DNA from 2 places in the Streptomyces sp. NBC_00683 genome. Region 1 is predicted to be linked to the other one. Evidence: riboswitches for the same ligand, from Rfam matches in the RefSeq annotation. Region 1 holds a riboswitch; the other holds the start of a gene.

Region 1 (7,684 bases):
GCGCACTGACGTGCCCCCGGCCGCCCCCGGCCGCCCTCGGCCGCCCTCGGCCGCCCCTCGGTCGGCGCCAGTTGCTGCCGGGGGGTCGCTGATCAGCCACTGAACGGTGCCCGGCGCAGCGCACCATGGCCAGGTGTCAGTCCCTCTCGTTAGGGTCATCGGGTGTCCGAGGGGTACGAGCAGCACCAGCAGCCGGCCGTCCCGGTTCTCGAGGAGCAGCGGCTCGACGAGTTCCTGGGCGCCGTCCCGGAGCGCGGCCAGTGGCGTTACCGGCCGCGCCGCGTCGGCGTGGTCTGGCGCAGCAAGGCGTTCCGTGCCGGTGCGGTGATCGTCGTGCTCGCTCTGTGCGGCCTGCTGATCCTGTCCATGGTCCGCGAACAGACCGGCACCGAGGGTTTCCTGGTCGGGCTGGGGCTGGCCGTCCTGCCCGTGCCGCTCCTGATGGCGGCGTTCCGCTGGCTCGACCGGGTCGAGCCGGGCCCCTGGCGCAATCTGCTGTTCGCCTTCGCCTGGGGAGCGTGCGCCGCCGCCCTGGTGGCGATCATCGCGAACACGTTCGCGACCCGGTGGATCGCCACGGCCACCGCCGACCCGGCGAGCGCCGACACCCTCGGGGCCACGGTGATCGCCCCGGTCGTCGAGGAGAGCGCCAAGGCCGCCGCCGTGCTGTTGATATTCCTGTTCCGCAGACGGGAGTTCAGCGGTGTCGTGGACGGCATAGTGGTCGGCGGGTTCACCGCGACCGGCTTCGCCTTCACCGAGAACATCCTCTACCTGGGCAACGCCTTCGGCGAGGACCAGGAGCTGGGCACCACGGGCCTCGCGTCGGTGACGGCAGGGACCTTCTTCGTACGGGTGGTGATGTCGCCGTTCGCACACCCCCTGTTCACGGTGCTCACGGGCATCGGCTTCGGGGTCGCGGCGGTGGCCGGGCGGCACCACCGGGTGCGCCGGATCCTGCTGCCGGTCCTCGGCCTGCTCCTCGCCATGGGCATGCACGCCCTGTGGAACGGCTCGTCGGCCTTCGGCCCCTACGGCTTCTACGCGGTGTACGGGGTGTTCATGGTGCCGGCCTTCGGCCTGGTGACCTGGCTGGCCATCTGGACGCGCCAACGCGAACTGCGCACCCTGGCCACCGAGCTGCCCGTCTACGCTGCGGCCGGCTGGCTGACTCCGGCCGAACCGCTGTCGCTCGCCTCGATGCGGGCCAGGGGCATGGCCCGCGACATGGCACGGCACTGGCACGGAACCTCCGACCGGGCCCGGGGCAAGGCCGCAGCACAGGCGGTCGCGGAGTACGAGGGGTTCGCGACCTCCCTGGCGGTGCTGCGCCGCAGAGCCCGCCGCGACACACCCGGTCCGGACTTCGCCGAGCGCGAGCAGGAGCTGCTGCACCACCTGTGGCAGCGCCGGGAGGTCGCCGGCCCGGCCCTGACGTACGCGGCCCATGCGACGGGCCGGTTCCGCGCCCTGCGCGGCACGGCCCCCATGGGCCCGGCCGCGGTCCCGTCCCCCCGCAGGTTCCCGCAGCCGGCCCCGTACCCGCAGCAGCCCGCTCCGTATCCGCAGCAGCAACTCCCCGCGCCGCACCGGCACTACGGCGGGTACAACCCGTATCTGCACGACGGTCACCAGCAGGACAGCCGCCCACCCGCCTAGCCGGGAGGGGGAGGTGTCAGGCGGATGCTTCGGTGAGGTCCGCCAGGTCCTTGTCGGTCAGCCGCAGGTCTGCCACCGCCACCAGTGCGGGCAGCTGCCCGACCGTGCGGGCGGACGCGATCGGCGCGGCGACGGTCGGCCGGGCGGCCAGCCAGGCCAGCGCGACCGTGGCGATCTCCGCGTCGTGCTCCTGGGCCACCCTGTCGAGCACGGCGAGCACCTTGCGGCCGCGTTCCGACTCCAGGTGCCTGGCCGCGCCGTCGGCCCGGGCGCTCTCGACCGTTGTGCCGGGCCGGTACTTCCCGGTGAGGAAGCCGGAGGCCAGCGCGAAGTACGGGACGGCGGCGAGGCCCGCCTCGGCTGCCGTGTCCTGGAGCTCGCCCTCGTAGGTGTCGCGCGAGACGAGGTTGTAGTGCGGCTGCAGCGCGACATAGCGGGCGAGGCCCTCGCGCTCGGAGAATTCCAGGGAGGCCCGGAGCCGCTCGGGGCTGATGTTGGAGGCGGCGATCTCACGCACCTTGCCGTCCTTCACCAACTGGTCGAGCGCGGTGACGATCTCCTCCACGGGGACGGTCTCGTCGTCGAAGTGCGTGTAGTAGAGGTCGATGTGGTCGGTGCCGAGCCGGCGCAGCGAGGCTTCGGCGGCGCCCTTGATGGTCGCGCCGGCGAGCCCCTTGAACTCGGGGTGGGCGCCGACCTTGGTGGCGACGACGATGTCGGAGCGGTTGGAGCGCGACGCCAGCCACTTGCCGACGAGCGTCTCCGACTCGCCGCCCTCGTTGCCCGGGGCCCAGGCGGAGTACGAGTCGGCCGTGTCGATGAAGTTGCCGCCGGCCGCGGCGTACGCGTCCAGGACGGCGAAGGACCCGTCCTCATCGGCCGTCCAGCCGAAGACATTGCCGCCGAGAGCGAGCGGGAAGACCTGGAGGCCCGAGGAACCGAGTGTGCGGAGTGAAGTCATACCTGGAACAAACCAGTCCCCTCAGGCGACTATTCCGACGGATGCGGACCGCGGGCAGACCGGCAGCCCTGACGTCGGGGGGGGGTGCGCCAGGGCCGCCGGGGTTCAGGGGGCGTCGTCCGCCGGGGTTCGGATGGGCCGTCCGCCTGCGCGAACGCTCGGCGCAGGAACGGCGAGGGCTCGACGGCAGCACCGCGGAGCACCGGCGAGGGCTCGGCGGAAGCGCCGCGGAGCCCTCGGACCGGGAGACCTCAGATCGAGAGACCCTTGCTGCGCAGCCAGCTCATCGGGTCGATGCCCGAGCCGTCCGCGGTGTGGACCTCCAGGTGGAGGTGAGGGCCGGTCACATTGCCGGTGGCGCCGACGCGGCCGATGGTCTCACCGGTGGTGACCCGCTGGCCGGCGGTGACGTCCATCGAGGACTGGTGGCTGTACGAGATCTCCGTACCGTCGTCGAGCTCGATGACGGTGTGGTACCCGTACGAACCCGACCAGCCCGCCGACTTCACCGTGCCGCTGTGCACGGCCTTGATCGGGGTGCCGGTCGGCGCCGCGAAGTCGAGACCGGTGTGGTAGCCGGAGGACCACATCGAACCGGCCTGGCCGAAGGTCGAGGTGATCGTGTACGAGGAGGTCGGGAGGGCGTAGCTGGCGGCGAGCTTGGCGAGGCGCTCGGCCTCTGCCTTCTTCTTCGCCGCGAGTTCCGCCGCCTTCTTCTCCGCGGCGGCCTTCGCCTCGGCCTCGCTCTGCTGCTTCGCGGCTGCGGCCGCGGCCGCTTCGGCCGCTGCCTTCTCCTCCGCGGCCTTGGCCTCGGCCTCGGCTCCGGCCTGCTGCTGCTCGGCCTGCTGGAGGATGCGGGCGCGCAGCGCCTCACCGGCGTTGCTCGTGCCCTGCTCGGCCTCGGCGGCCGTGATGCCGGCGGTGGTGAGCGGGGAGGACGCGGCGACCGTGCCGTTGTCCGCCGCGTCGTCCGACATGAACGCGCTCACGCCGGGCAGGGACTTGGCGTCGGGGAGGTTGTCCGCGATGGAATCGGGAAGAGAAATAGAGACCGGCGGCTTGCTCTGCGCAGTGGCCATGCCACCCGCGCCGACGGCCGCGATGACGCCGACACCGAGGACGGTGGAGCTACGGGCGAGGCCGCGCTGCTTGGCTACACGGTGCCTGCCGCGTACGGGACGGATGGACTCCTCGGTGGGGTTCCATTCCTCCCATGTCCTGCCCTCGTCACCGAAGCTGTCGGACCTGAAGGGTGACGGGGCCTCGGGGGCAGGCTGATTGGACGCCACGTGGGCGCACTCCTTTCCTTCCTTCTCGCCTACCGGGTTAGCTGACGGGTTCGGAGCAGGAAGGTCTCCTACGGGCATCTCCGTCTCTTACGAGACACAGGTGCCCGATTCACCCCATGTAGGTGGTTCCCCGGTTTCCTTGCGGAATTCGGCGCTCGCGCACGGTGCCGCCTCTTGCGACGACTGGGACAACCGCGCTGCGTTATCGAACGTTAATAGACACCCGGGTCCGATTCCAAGCTGTTCCCGTTGATCATTCACGGCTCCGGCGTGGACTTTCAGGGGATTAACGGTCCGAAACGGGCGAGTTGAGTATTCCCGGTCGGGGTACCAATTTCTGACGTTGCGTCAAATGTTATGCGGAGCGGTGCCCTTCGACTACACACCGTGGCAACCACTCATCCATCGCCCCGCCCCACGATCTTCACAGTCGTCCGCCGCTCCGGCTGCCCCCGGGCGGGCCGGCCGACCGCGAGCAGCGCCATGTCGTCCACGGCACGGCCCTTCGTGTGCAGCCGTACGTCGTCGGTGAGCGCCGAGAGCAGTTCCTCGGGCCCCGGGAAGATCCGGCCGCGCAGCCGGGCCGCCGGGTCGTAGAAGACCCCGTCCGCGTCCCGCGCCTCGGAGAGGCCGTCCGTGAACGCCAGGAGCGTCGCCCCGGCAGGCAGTTCCCACTCGTCCGACCGGTCCGGCCACGCCCCCAGGCCCATCCCGATCGGCAGCGCCGGCACGGTCGGCGCCAGCACCTCGAGCGCCCCGTCCGCGTGCAGCAGGATCGGCTCGGGGTGACCGCGGTTGACGATCCGCAACCTCCCCGAGCCCGCCGGAATCTCGGCGAGCACGGCGGTGACGAACCCCTCCATCGAGTCGAGCCCGCCGCGCCGGGTCCCTTCCCGCGCCAGCGCCCGCTCCAGCCGCTGCGCCACACCCTCCAGCGACAGCTCCTGCTCGGCGGCCTCCCTGAACGCCCCGATCACCACGGCCACCGCCTCCACGGCGGCCAGCCCCTTGCCCCGTACGTCCCCGACGACCAGCCGCACCCCGTGCGGGGTGTCCGCGACGGCGAACAGGTCACCGCCGACGAACTCGTCCGCCTGCGCCGCCTCGTACCGCGCCGCGACCAGTAGCCCGCCGATCCGGTCGTCCGGCGTCGGGAGCACGGCGCGCATCGCGGTCTCCGCGATGACCCGGGCCGAGGCCAGCTGCTCGTTGCTGCGCCGGACGACGCCGTTGATGACGAGGGCCAGCACGGAAACGGTGACCAGGGTGAACAGCTCGGTGACCGGGGCGACGTCCGAGATCGTGTCGTCGTACAACCGGATGGCCAGGACCGTCAGGATCGCGGCCACGGCCGTACGGATCGTGCTAGCCAGCGAGAAGAACGGCGCGGCGATCAGCGGGGCCGCCGCGAACAGGGGGATCGCACTGACCTCGGGCGGCGTATTGAGGTCGAAGACCACCCCGGCCGCGATCATCAGTGCGGGCAGCAGACGTACGAACTGCCGGGTGCGGGCACCTCCAGCAGCTACGCCGCGCCGCCTCTCCCGCTTCCCCACCTGTGCACTCCTGCCCGGTCCGCCCACGGCTGCGGACGGTACCGCGCTCCAACCAGGCTGGCCGGAGCCGCGCCGTGCGGCGACTCGTCGTCGGCCAAAGGGAGGAGCGCCGAGCGCCGCGCCCCGATGGTCAGTCGGAGAGCCTGCGCTGCGCGTAGATCGTCAGTGCATCCCGTACGAAGACGGCGGTGCCGTCTCCGTACCGATCGTAGTTCTTCCCGAAGCGGGGATCGGCGACGTACATCTCGCCGAGGCCGATCACGTACGACCGGGTGGCCGTCGCGGTCACCGACAGCCACTCGCAGTGCCGCCGCGCGATGTCCTGCACCTGCTCGCTGCCCGGGTCCATGCCCGCGGCCCTGGCCTGCCCGTAGTCACGGGCGACGGCCTCGTGCGCGGCCCGGAAACTGTCGCGCTCCGCCCGGCTCAGCGATCGCCACCACCGGTCGCCCTTCTCGTACGCGTCCCGCCCCCAGCGCTCGGTGACCTCCTGCTCGTACACCGTGTGATCGAAGCCGTCGAACACTTCCTCGGCCATGAGCTCTCTTCCCTCCTCGGTCTTGTGGAGAGTGGTCCGCACCGAGGCGATCTGCCGCCCGATGCGCTCCCGCTCCTGCTCCAGCAGTCGCAGATGGGCCCGGAGCGCCACCGACGTGTCCCGCTGCCCCTCGAGTACGTCCTTGATGGCGGGCAGCGAGAGACCCAGCTCCCGCAGCAGCAGAATGCGCTGCAGCCGGACGAGGGCGTCCTGGTCGTAGTAGCGGTAGCCGTTGGACCCGATCCGGCTCGGCGCGAGGAGACCGAGATCTCCGTAGTGCCGGAGCGTGCGGCTCGTGGTGCCGGCCTTTCTGGCGATTTCCTGGATGGACCACTCCATGCCGAGAACGCTAGATCTTTACGTTGCGTCAAGGTCAAGCACGGCAGCCGTGGCGGACGTCGGCATACGACAGAGGCCCGGATCCTCGAAAGGATCCGGGCCTCTGTCTTTCAGTAGCGGGGACAGGATTTGAACCTGCGACCTCTGGGTTATGAGCCCAGCGAGCTACCGAGCTGCTCCACCCCGCGTCGTTGTGAGTGCAACACTACGCCATCCGGGACGAGGTCCTGACCATTTACCTCCGCGACCCCCCGCTACCCGCTCCGGCACCGCCCGGATCGCCGGTGCCCGCGGCCCCCGCGGAGCATCCGTCCGCATCGGCGGCAGGGTGCGTATGCCCCCGTAGGCACGGGCGGGCCGGAGTGCGCGGCTCCGTCAGCGGCGGGACGCTGGAGCTATCAGTCCTGCGGTGTCCGCTTCCGCCGGCTACCGAAGTTGCCGGAGCGCCGGCGCAAACCCGCACCGAAGGCCGGCACAGGCGGACCGGGTGCGGCACACGCTTCGGCAAGGAGACGGTCATGGACGGCACCACACTCGAAACGATGCGGACCGAACTGCGCGGCCCCGTCATCGGCCCGGACGACCCGGAGTACACACGGTCCCGCACGATCTACAACGCCATGATCGACCGGAGACCGGCGGCCGTGGTCCGGTGCCACGACACGGCGGACGTCATGGCAGCCGTCGACTTCGTACGCACGCACGGCCTCGAGGTGGCGGTGATGGGCGGCGGACACAGCGGACCCGGTCTCTGCCTCGTCGACGACGCCGTCACGATCGACCTGTCGCCGATGCGCGGCGTGCGCGTCGACCCGGCCACCCAGACCGCGCAGGTCGACGGCGGGGCGAAGCTGGGCGACCTCGACCACGCCGCCCACGCGTTCGGCCTCGGCACCCCCGCGGGCATCATGTCCACCACGGGTGTCGGGGGCCTCACCCTCGGCGGCGGACACGGCTACCTCACCCGCAAGTACGGCCTCACGGCGGACAATCTGGTGTCCGCCGACGTCGTCCTGGCCGACGGCGGCTTCGTCACGACGAACGCGAGCGAGAACGCCGACCTCTTCTGGGCGCTGCGCGGCGGCGGCGGGAACTTCGGCATCGTGACGTCGTTCGACTTCGAGCTGCACCCCGTGGACACCGTGGGTGTCGGCATCACCGTGTGGCCGCTGGACCTCCTCCCCGACGTCATGCGCTGGTACCGCGAGTTCCTGCCGCAGGCGCCCGACGATCTGTACGGCTTCTTCGCGTCGATGACCGTCCCGCCCGCGCCCCCGTTCCCGGAGGAGCTCCACGGCCAGAAGGTGTGCGGTGTCGTCTGGTCCTCGACGGCGGACCCGGA
Region 2 (7,684 bases), 2.8 Mb from region 1:
CCTCCGGGGTACTGGCCCTGGAGACGGCGGGCCGCGGCCGGGTGCGGGCGACGACCTCCGTCGAGCGGGACGAGGAGGGACGGCTCTTCAACTCGCTGCGGGTGCGGCGCTGCACGACGGAGCGCGAGGTGGCGGCGATCGTCGACACGCTCGCGCCCGACGGGCTGCACATCGAGCGCTGGCTGCCCAAGGCGTCCTTGCGGGGACGGGTGGCCGACCTCCGGGTCGTGGTCGTCGCGGGCCGTGCGACGCACGCCGTCGTGCGGACCAGCCGCTCCCCCATGACCAATCTGCATCTGGGCGGGGCACGCGGCGATCTCGACGAGGCGCGGGCCGCGGTCGAAGCGGCCGGCGCCGACTGGAGCGAGGCCCTCGCGGTGTGCGAACGCGCCGCCGCCTGCTTCCCGGACACGCTGTGCGTGGGCGTCGATCTGCTGCCCGCCACCGGCTGGCGGCGCTTCTCCGTCGGCGAGGTCAACGCCTTCGGGGATCTCCTGCCACGCCTCACCGGGCTGCCGGGAAGCGGCGCCGAAGGCCTGGACACCTATGCGGCGCAGGTCGCCGCCGTACTGGACCGAGCAAGGAACGACCGTGCCGTCACTGCCCCCTGAACCCACGTCCGCCGTCGACATGAACGAGATCGTGGGCAGCCACGATCTGTTGCTCGTCACCCTGGACACGCTGAGGTACGACGTCGCCGAGGAGCTCGCCGCCGCCGGCCGCATCCCGAACCTGGTCCGGCACCTGCCCGGGGGCACGTGGGAGAAGAGGCATGCACCGGGCAGCTTCACCTACGCCTCGCACCAGGCGATCTTCGCCGGTTTCCTGCCGACGCCCGCTTCGCCGGGCCCGCACCCCCGGTTGTTCGCGGCGCGTTTCGCCGGCAGCGAGTCCACGGCGGACGGCACGTTCGTCCACGACACCCCCGACCTGCTCTCCGGTCTCGCCGCCGTCGGCTACCGCACCGTGTGCATCGGCGGAGTCGGCTTCTTCAACCGCCGCCCGCCCCTCGGTTCGGTGCTGCCCGGGATGTTCCAGGAGAGCCACTGGGAGCCGGAGTTCGGTGTCGCCTCACCCACCTCCTTCGAGGCCCAGGTGGCACGCACCGAACAGGTCGTCGCCGAACTCCCCGAGGACCAGCGGCTGTTTCTTTTCGTCAATGTGTCGGCACTGCACCAGCCGAACTGGTTCCACCTCCCCGGGGCCACCGCCGATGCCGGTGACTCCCGGGCCACCCATGCCGCGGCCCTGGAGCACGTGGACCGGCACATCGGGCGTCTCTTCGCCGCCGCGAGCAGCCGCCGCCGGTGCTTCGCGATCGTCTGCTCCGACCACGGCACGGCCTACGGTGACGACGGGTACACCGGTCACCGGCTCGGTCACGAAGCGGTCTGGACCGTGCCGTACGCCCATTTCCTCCTCGATCCGGGGGCATCTCGATGACCTTCACCAACAGCACCGGGCCCTACCGGAGTTACGTCTACGCCTATCCGCACAAGACGGCCTACCGCCCGCTCGCCGGTCACCCGGCCGGGCGGCCCCTGCTGCGCGAGCTGTGGGCGGCCGAGCCGAAGGACGCGCTCTCCCTCTATCTCCACATACCGTTCTGCGAGATCCGCTGCGGCTTCTGCAACCTGTTCACCCGGATCGGCGCCCCCGATGAGCTGACGACGCGCTACCTCGACGCACTGGACCGGCAGGCCACCGCGGTCCGGGACGCCCTGGGCGACGAGGAGCAAGTACGTTTCGCCGCCGCCGCGTTCGGCGGTGGCACTCCCACGTTCCTCACCGCCGGCGAGCTGGAGCGGCTCTGCGACATCGCGGAGAAGCGGATGGGCGCCGACCTGCGGTCCGTACCGCTGTCGGTCGAGACCTCGCCGGCGACGGCGACGGCGGACCGGCTGGCCGTTCTCGCCGATCGCGGGACCACCCGGATCAGCATCGGTGTGCAGAGCTTCGTCGACGCGGAGGCCCGCGCCGCGGTCCGCCCGCAGCACCGGTCCGACGTGGAGGCCGCCCTCGGCCGGATCCGCGACGCCGGCATCCCGGTCCTCAACATCGATCTCATCTACGGCATCGAAGGACAGACCGAGGAGAGCTGGCGCACCTCACTGGACGCCGCCCTGGCCTGGCGTCCCGAGGAGCTCTACCTCTACCCGCTGTACGTGCGCGCCCTCACCGGTCTCGGGCGGCAGGGAGCGGCGGCCGGGGCAGCGGACGGGGCGGACCCCGCCTGGGACGAGCAGCGGCTGCGCCTCTACCGCGCGGGCCGCGACCACCTCCTGGCCCACGGCTACGAGCAGGTGTCGATGAGGATGTTCCGCCGCACGGGCGCGCACCCGGCGGGCCCGGACGACTACGCCTGCCAGACCGACGGCATGATCGGGCTCGGCTGCGGCGCCCGCTCGTACACCTCCTCGCTGCACTACTCCTTCGACTACGCGGTGGAGATGCGCGAGATCCGGGGCATCATCGACGGCTTCACGGCCACCGAGGACTTCTCGCGCGCCGAGGTCGGACGGTACGTCGACGGCGACGAGGCGCGCAGGCGCCACCTCCTGCAGTCGTTGCTCCAGGCCGAGGGCATGCACCACGACGGATACCGCGAGCGCTTCGGCACCGACCCCTTCGGGGACTTCCCGGGGGAACTCGGCGCCTTCGAGGAGCGCGGCTGGCTGGACGGGGCCGCGGGCCCCGGCCTGCTGCGGCTCTCCCCCGAGGGCCTCGCCCACTCCGACGCGCTGGGCCCCGAGCTGTTCTCCCCCGCCGTACGGGCCGCGATGGCCGCGTACGAAGTGAAATGAGCCCTGTGACGCCGACGCCTGCGGACCTGACGATCCTGTACCGGGGCCCGCTGGCGTCGTGCGACTACGACTGCCCCTACTGCCCGTTCGCCAAGCGGCGGGACAGCGGGGAGCAACTGCGCGCCGACCGTGCGGCTCTGGAACGGTTCACGGCGTGGGCCGCCGCTCAGACCGGCGAGCGGTTGTCGGTGCTCTTCACGCCGTGGGGCGAGGGGCTGGTCCGGTCCTGGTACCGGCACGCTCTCGTCGAGCTGTCCCGGCTCCCGCACATCGGCCGGGTCGCCATCCAGACCAATCTCGGCGGCCGCACCGGCTGGCTGGCCGATGCCGCACGGGACAAGGTCGCCCTGTGGTGCACGTACCACCCGGGCCAGACGCCGTACGAGCGGTTCCTCGGCAGGTGCCGGGAGCTGACCGCCCTCGGGGTCCGTTACAGCGTCGGTGTCGTGGGGCTGGACGCCCATCTCGACGAGGCCCGGCGACTGCGCGAGACGCTGCCCCCTGAGGTGTACCTCTGGGTCAACGCCGCCGAGGGGCACACGTACACGGACGAGGAGGCGGACCGCTGGACGGCCCTGGACCCCCTGTTCCCGTACAGCCGGCATCCGCACCGCTCGGCCGGGATGCCCTGCCGGACGGGTGAGTCGGTCGTCTCGGTGGACGGCGACGGCACGGTGCGCCGCTGCCACTTCGTCCGCGCCGAGCTCGGCAACCTCTACGACGGCAGCTTCCGGCGCTCGTTGGGTCCGCGTGGCTGTCCGCTCGATGTGTGCGACTGCCACATCGGCTATGTGCACCTGGAGACGCTGCCGTTGTACGACGTCTTCGCGGGCGGAGTGCTGGAGCGGATACCCGCGGGCCCGGTACGGGTACCTACCGCGGACACGCTCCGTGGAGCGGTACCGCGGCGCTCGCTGCCCGTCGTCACTCGCTGAGCGAACCGAGTGCGCTGAGCGCACTGATCACAGGCGTCGGAAACGCGTGTGATCAGTGCGCTCGGAGGTGCTCAGAGCGGGAGCAGGTCGGGGCGCTTGGCCTCGACGTGGTCACCGGAGGACTCACCGCGTAGGCGCCGGCCGATCCACGGTACGAGGTACTCGCGGGCCCAGGCCATGTCGTCGCGGCGCACCTCGAGTGCCCCGCGGTGTACCTGCGGTGGCCACAGCTGGTCGGGGTCGGCCGGCACATCGAGGCCGAGGACCTGGGCGGCGCGCAAGGCGACCCGGGTGTGTCCCTCCGCCGAGAGGTGCAGCCGGTCGTTGTCCCAGGCACGCCTGTCCTGCACGGACCGGAGCGACCACAGGTCCAGGACCGGGCAGTCGTAGCGGTCGGCGATGGACCGTACATGGGCGGTGTACGTGGCGATCTTGCCCCGCAGGTGCCGGAGCACCGGAACGCCGCGGGTGTCGAAGCCGGTGGTGATCATGACGGTGCCGACCGAACGGGTCAGGTCGGCGACCGCGCGCTCGAAGCGCTCGGCCACGTCGTCCGGATCGCTACCGGGCCGGATGATGTCGTTGCCGCCCGCGCAGAAGCTCACCAGATCCGGTGCGAGTTCCTTGGCGCGGGGGACCTGCTCCTCGACTATCTGGTCGAGGAGGCGTCCGCGTACGGCGAGATTGGCGTACCGGAAGTTCCCGTGCGGGCCGTCCGCGGGGCCGGCCGCTGCATCGGGGAGGGGGAGCTGGTCCGCCAGAATGACCGCGAAGCGGTCCGCCCAGCCGACGAGCGTCCCGTCGGGGCCGGGGTCTCCGACGCCCTCGGTGAAGCTGTCGCCAATCGCTGCGTACGACCCGATGGTGCCTCGTTGTTTGTTTCTCGAATCGTCTGCCACAAGCGCATATCCTGCACCTTCGAATGTGACCTACGCGACCGTAATAAGGGGTTGACGGGTGGTGAGATAGACCACCCGGTCAGGTTTTGGTAAAGCCGGAATAAGCAGAGGGGCGGTGCGCCGCCGCGCACCGCCCCTCTTGAGCTCACCGAGCCGCCCGATTGCGTCAGATGGAGACGCCGTGCGAGCGCAGGTAGGCGATCGGGTCGACGTCCGAGCCGTAGCTCGGGCCGGTGCGGACCTCGAAGTGGAGGTGCGGGCCGGTGGAGTTGCCGGTGGACCCGGAGAGGCCGATCTGCTGGCCGCCGGTGACGGTCTGGCCGGCCGAGACGCCGAGGGACGACAGGTGGGCGTACTGGGAGTACATGCCGTCCTCGTGCTGGATGACGACCTCGTTGCCGTACGCACCGCTCCAGCCCGCGGAGACCACGGTGCCCGGGCCGATGGACCGGACGCTGGTGCCGGAGGCGGCCTGGAAGTCGGAGCCGGTGTGGTAACCGCTGGACCAGCTGGCACCGGCGACGCGGTACTGGGTGGAGACGCTGGCGTTGGCCACCGGGGTGGTGTAGCCGGAGCTGTTGCTCTCCGAAGCACCGGTGGTGTCGGCGGCGTTGGTGGCCGTCGACGCCTTCTCGGCCGGAGCGGCGGCCTTCGGGGCCGACTCCGCCTTCGAGGGGGCGGCCTTGGAGGGAGCGGCCTTGGGCGCGGACTCCGTGGTGGAGCCGGATGCCTTGACGCCGAGGGTCAGCTTCATGCCCGGGAAGATCAGGCTCGGGTTGTCGCCGACGACCTCACGGTTGTCCTTGTACAGCTTCTCCCAGCCGCCCTTGACCTTCTTCTCGGCCGCGATCTTCGCCAGATAGTCACCGGCCACCACGGAGTAGGTCTTGGATGCGCTCTGCTTCTTCGCCACGGAGGCGGCCGGCGCGTGGTGCGCCGCACTGGCCGCCGCGGGCTTGGCGGCGGGCGCGGACTGCTCCGCGGCGAAGGCGCCGGTGGCGCCGATCAGCGGAAGGGCGAGGACGGCGCCGCCGGTCCCTGCGGCGAGGACGCCGCGGGAGATCGGGCTGGCCTTCGTACGACGGTGCTTACCCTTTGCGGGCATGGGGAATTCCTCTCCGGCGCCTGCGAGGTGAGCTGTCGGGTTCGGACTGGAGATGCCCGGCCGCGCTGAGCGCGTCTTGACCCCAAGCCGTTCCGGATCACTCCGGTCGGCGGCTTACCTGGTTCCCCCGCTCCTGCCACACGTGAGTCGGTGCGGATTCCGGGCGGCGGCAGGATTAGGCGTTCCGTCCGGATTGACGGTGACCGTAAGCGAGTCAGGACGCCGGGAACAAGCCACCGGTTGCGTACCGGAATGGGCGGTTCAATTCCGCTTCCGAATTCCGGTCACACTCCGTGGATTACGGATCTTGGCTTTCCGCGCGGCGTATGGATTACCTCTCGGCAGATTCGCCACACACCGTCACGGATATGATCCCGCTCACCTGTCGCATCCCATCTCCCGTATAAGCGGGGCATGTTCTGCTAAATACACCAATACGGACATGTCATGGCCGCCACCCCCGGCCACCGCGACCGGGAAGGCACCGGAGGGCGAAACGATTGCCCGATGAATCCATGTCGTATCGTCGCGGGCGTGCCCCTGTCGGCGAGCGGCGCCGACGCCAGACACTCCAGGAGTCCTTGTGACGCAGCAGCTGCCAGAGGTTCCGTCGACAGACGCCGAGCTGACCGGTGTCCGCAACTTCCGCGACGTGGGCGGCCTGCCGACCACGGACGGCGGCAGGGTGCGCTACGGGCGCCTCTACCGCAGCGGCCACCTGGCGCACGCCACCGAGACGGACGCGGCATTCCTGGCCGGACTCGGCCTGCACACGGTCTTCGACTTCCGCAATGCCGCCGACCACAAGCTCGACGGCCTTGACGTGGAACTCCCCGGTGTCCGGAATGTCAGCATTCCTCTCTCCGACCCGGCCGACGGCGCCGAGTTCTGGCGACTGGTGCGCGACGGCGACATCCAGCAGCTGCGCTCGATCCTCGCCGACGGCAAGGGGACGGCCCGCATGATCGCGTCCTACCGGTCGATCATCACGGACCGCACCGCGGAGCACAGCAGGGTCCTGCACGCGCTGGCCGAGGACAGCGTGCCGGCGCTGATGCACTGCGCGGCGGGCAAGGACCGGGCCGGTCTGTCGATCGCGATCTCGCTGCTGGCCGTCGGCGTCGAGAAGGAGGCCGTCGAGGCCGACTACCTCAAGTCCAACGACGCCCACCGCCGCTACAAGGTGCGGCGCAGCGACACGTCGTCGGCGGGGATGTCGGACGAGGTGATGGAGCTCCTCAACCCGCTCTTCGGTGCGCACTCCGACTACCTCGCCGCCGCCTTCGCCGCGATCGAGGAGACCTGGGGCGGTACGGACCGCTACCTCAGCGAGGGGCTGAAGCTGGCGCCCGAAACCCGCGAGAGGCTGCGCGAGCGCCTCGTCGAGGAGGCGTAGCGCAGGCGGTCAGCCTTTGCCCGCCACGGTGAACAGGAGAAAGAGGAAGGCCGCGACGACGTGGCCGGCCACCAGATAGGCGACGAGCCGGATGACGACACCACGGGGCATCTTCCGCTCGTGCGTGTCCTTGTTCTCCCGCAGGCGCGGGGTGAGCGGGTCGTAGTGCTCCGAATCGGACATGGCAGTCCTCTCTTTCGGCCCTCGGGCCGAGGTGGCCGGTGTGCGGCAGGTGCGGTGGGGCGTGGGAGGTCAGCGAAGGCGCGTCCCACTGCCGAGGCACAGCTCCGCCGAGGGGCTCTGCAGCAGGGTGTGGACGAAGAGCAGCTCGGCGCCACCGCGGTCGAGTGCCGCGATCCGGTGCGGGGTGAGCGAGTCGAAGTGCGCGCTGTCCCCCGGGTCGAGGTCGTGCACGGTCTCCCCCAGGCTCAGTCGCAGCCGCCCGTCGAGGACGTACAGCCACTCCTCGCCGGGATGGACGCGTACAAGATCACCCTGTGCCCCGTGGGGAACCAGGACACGCAACGCCTGCATCGCCCGGCCTG

Evidence for each region. Region 1 has a riboswitch for cyclic di-AMP ahead of OG257_RS18440 (M23 family metallopeptidase). Riboswitches for the same ligand answer to the same signal wherever they lie in the genome.
Region 2: another riboswitch for cyclic di-AMP. It lies ahead of OG257_RS05715 (M23 family metallopeptidase); the one in region 1 lies ahead of OG257_RS18440 (M23 family metallopeptidase).

What each region holds. Positions count from the first base shown of each region.
Region 1 is NZ_CP109013.1:4,117,988-4,125,671, forward strand. It holds gene OG257_RS18430 (PrsW family intramembrane metalloprotease) at 163-1,659, shown strand; gene OG257_RS18435 (aldo/keto reductase) at 1,676-2,620, opposite strand; gene OG257_RS18440 (M23 family metallopeptidase) at 2,872-3,909, opposite strand; cyclic di-AMP (ydaO/yuaA leader) riboswitch at 3,921-4,073, opposite strand; gene OG257_RS18445 (PP2C family protein-serine/threonine phosphatase) at 4,308-5,465, opposite strand; gene OG257_RS18450 (MerR family transcriptional regulator) at 5,596-6,342, opposite strand; tRNA gene OG257_RS18455 (tRNA-Met) at 6,457-6,530, opposite strand; gene OG257_RS18460 (FAD-binding oxidoreductase) at 6,861-7,684, shown strand, end outside.
Region 2 is NZ_CP109013.1:1,276,601-1,284,284, forward strand. It holds gene OG257_RS05690 (STM4014 family protein) at 1-611, shown strand, start outside; gene OG257_RS05695 (STM4013/SEN3800 family hydrolase) at 631-1,443, shown strand; gene OG257_RS05700 (STM4012 family radical SAM protein) at 1,440-2,804, shown strand; gene OG257_RS05705 (STM4011 family radical SAM protein) at 2,801-3,739, shown strand; gene OG257_RS05710 (SGNH/GDSL hydrolase family protein) at 3,811-4,638, opposite strand; gene OG257_RS05715 (M23 family metallopeptidase) at 4,805-5,743, opposite strand; cyclic di-AMP (ydaO/yuaA leader) riboswitch at 5,748-5,906, opposite strand; gene OG257_RS05720 (tyrosine-protein phosphatase) at 6,327-7,139, shown strand; gene OG257_RS05725 (DUF6126 family protein) at 7,149-7,322, opposite strand; gene OG257_RS05730 (helix-turn-helix domain-containing protein) at 7,392-7,684, opposite strand, start outside.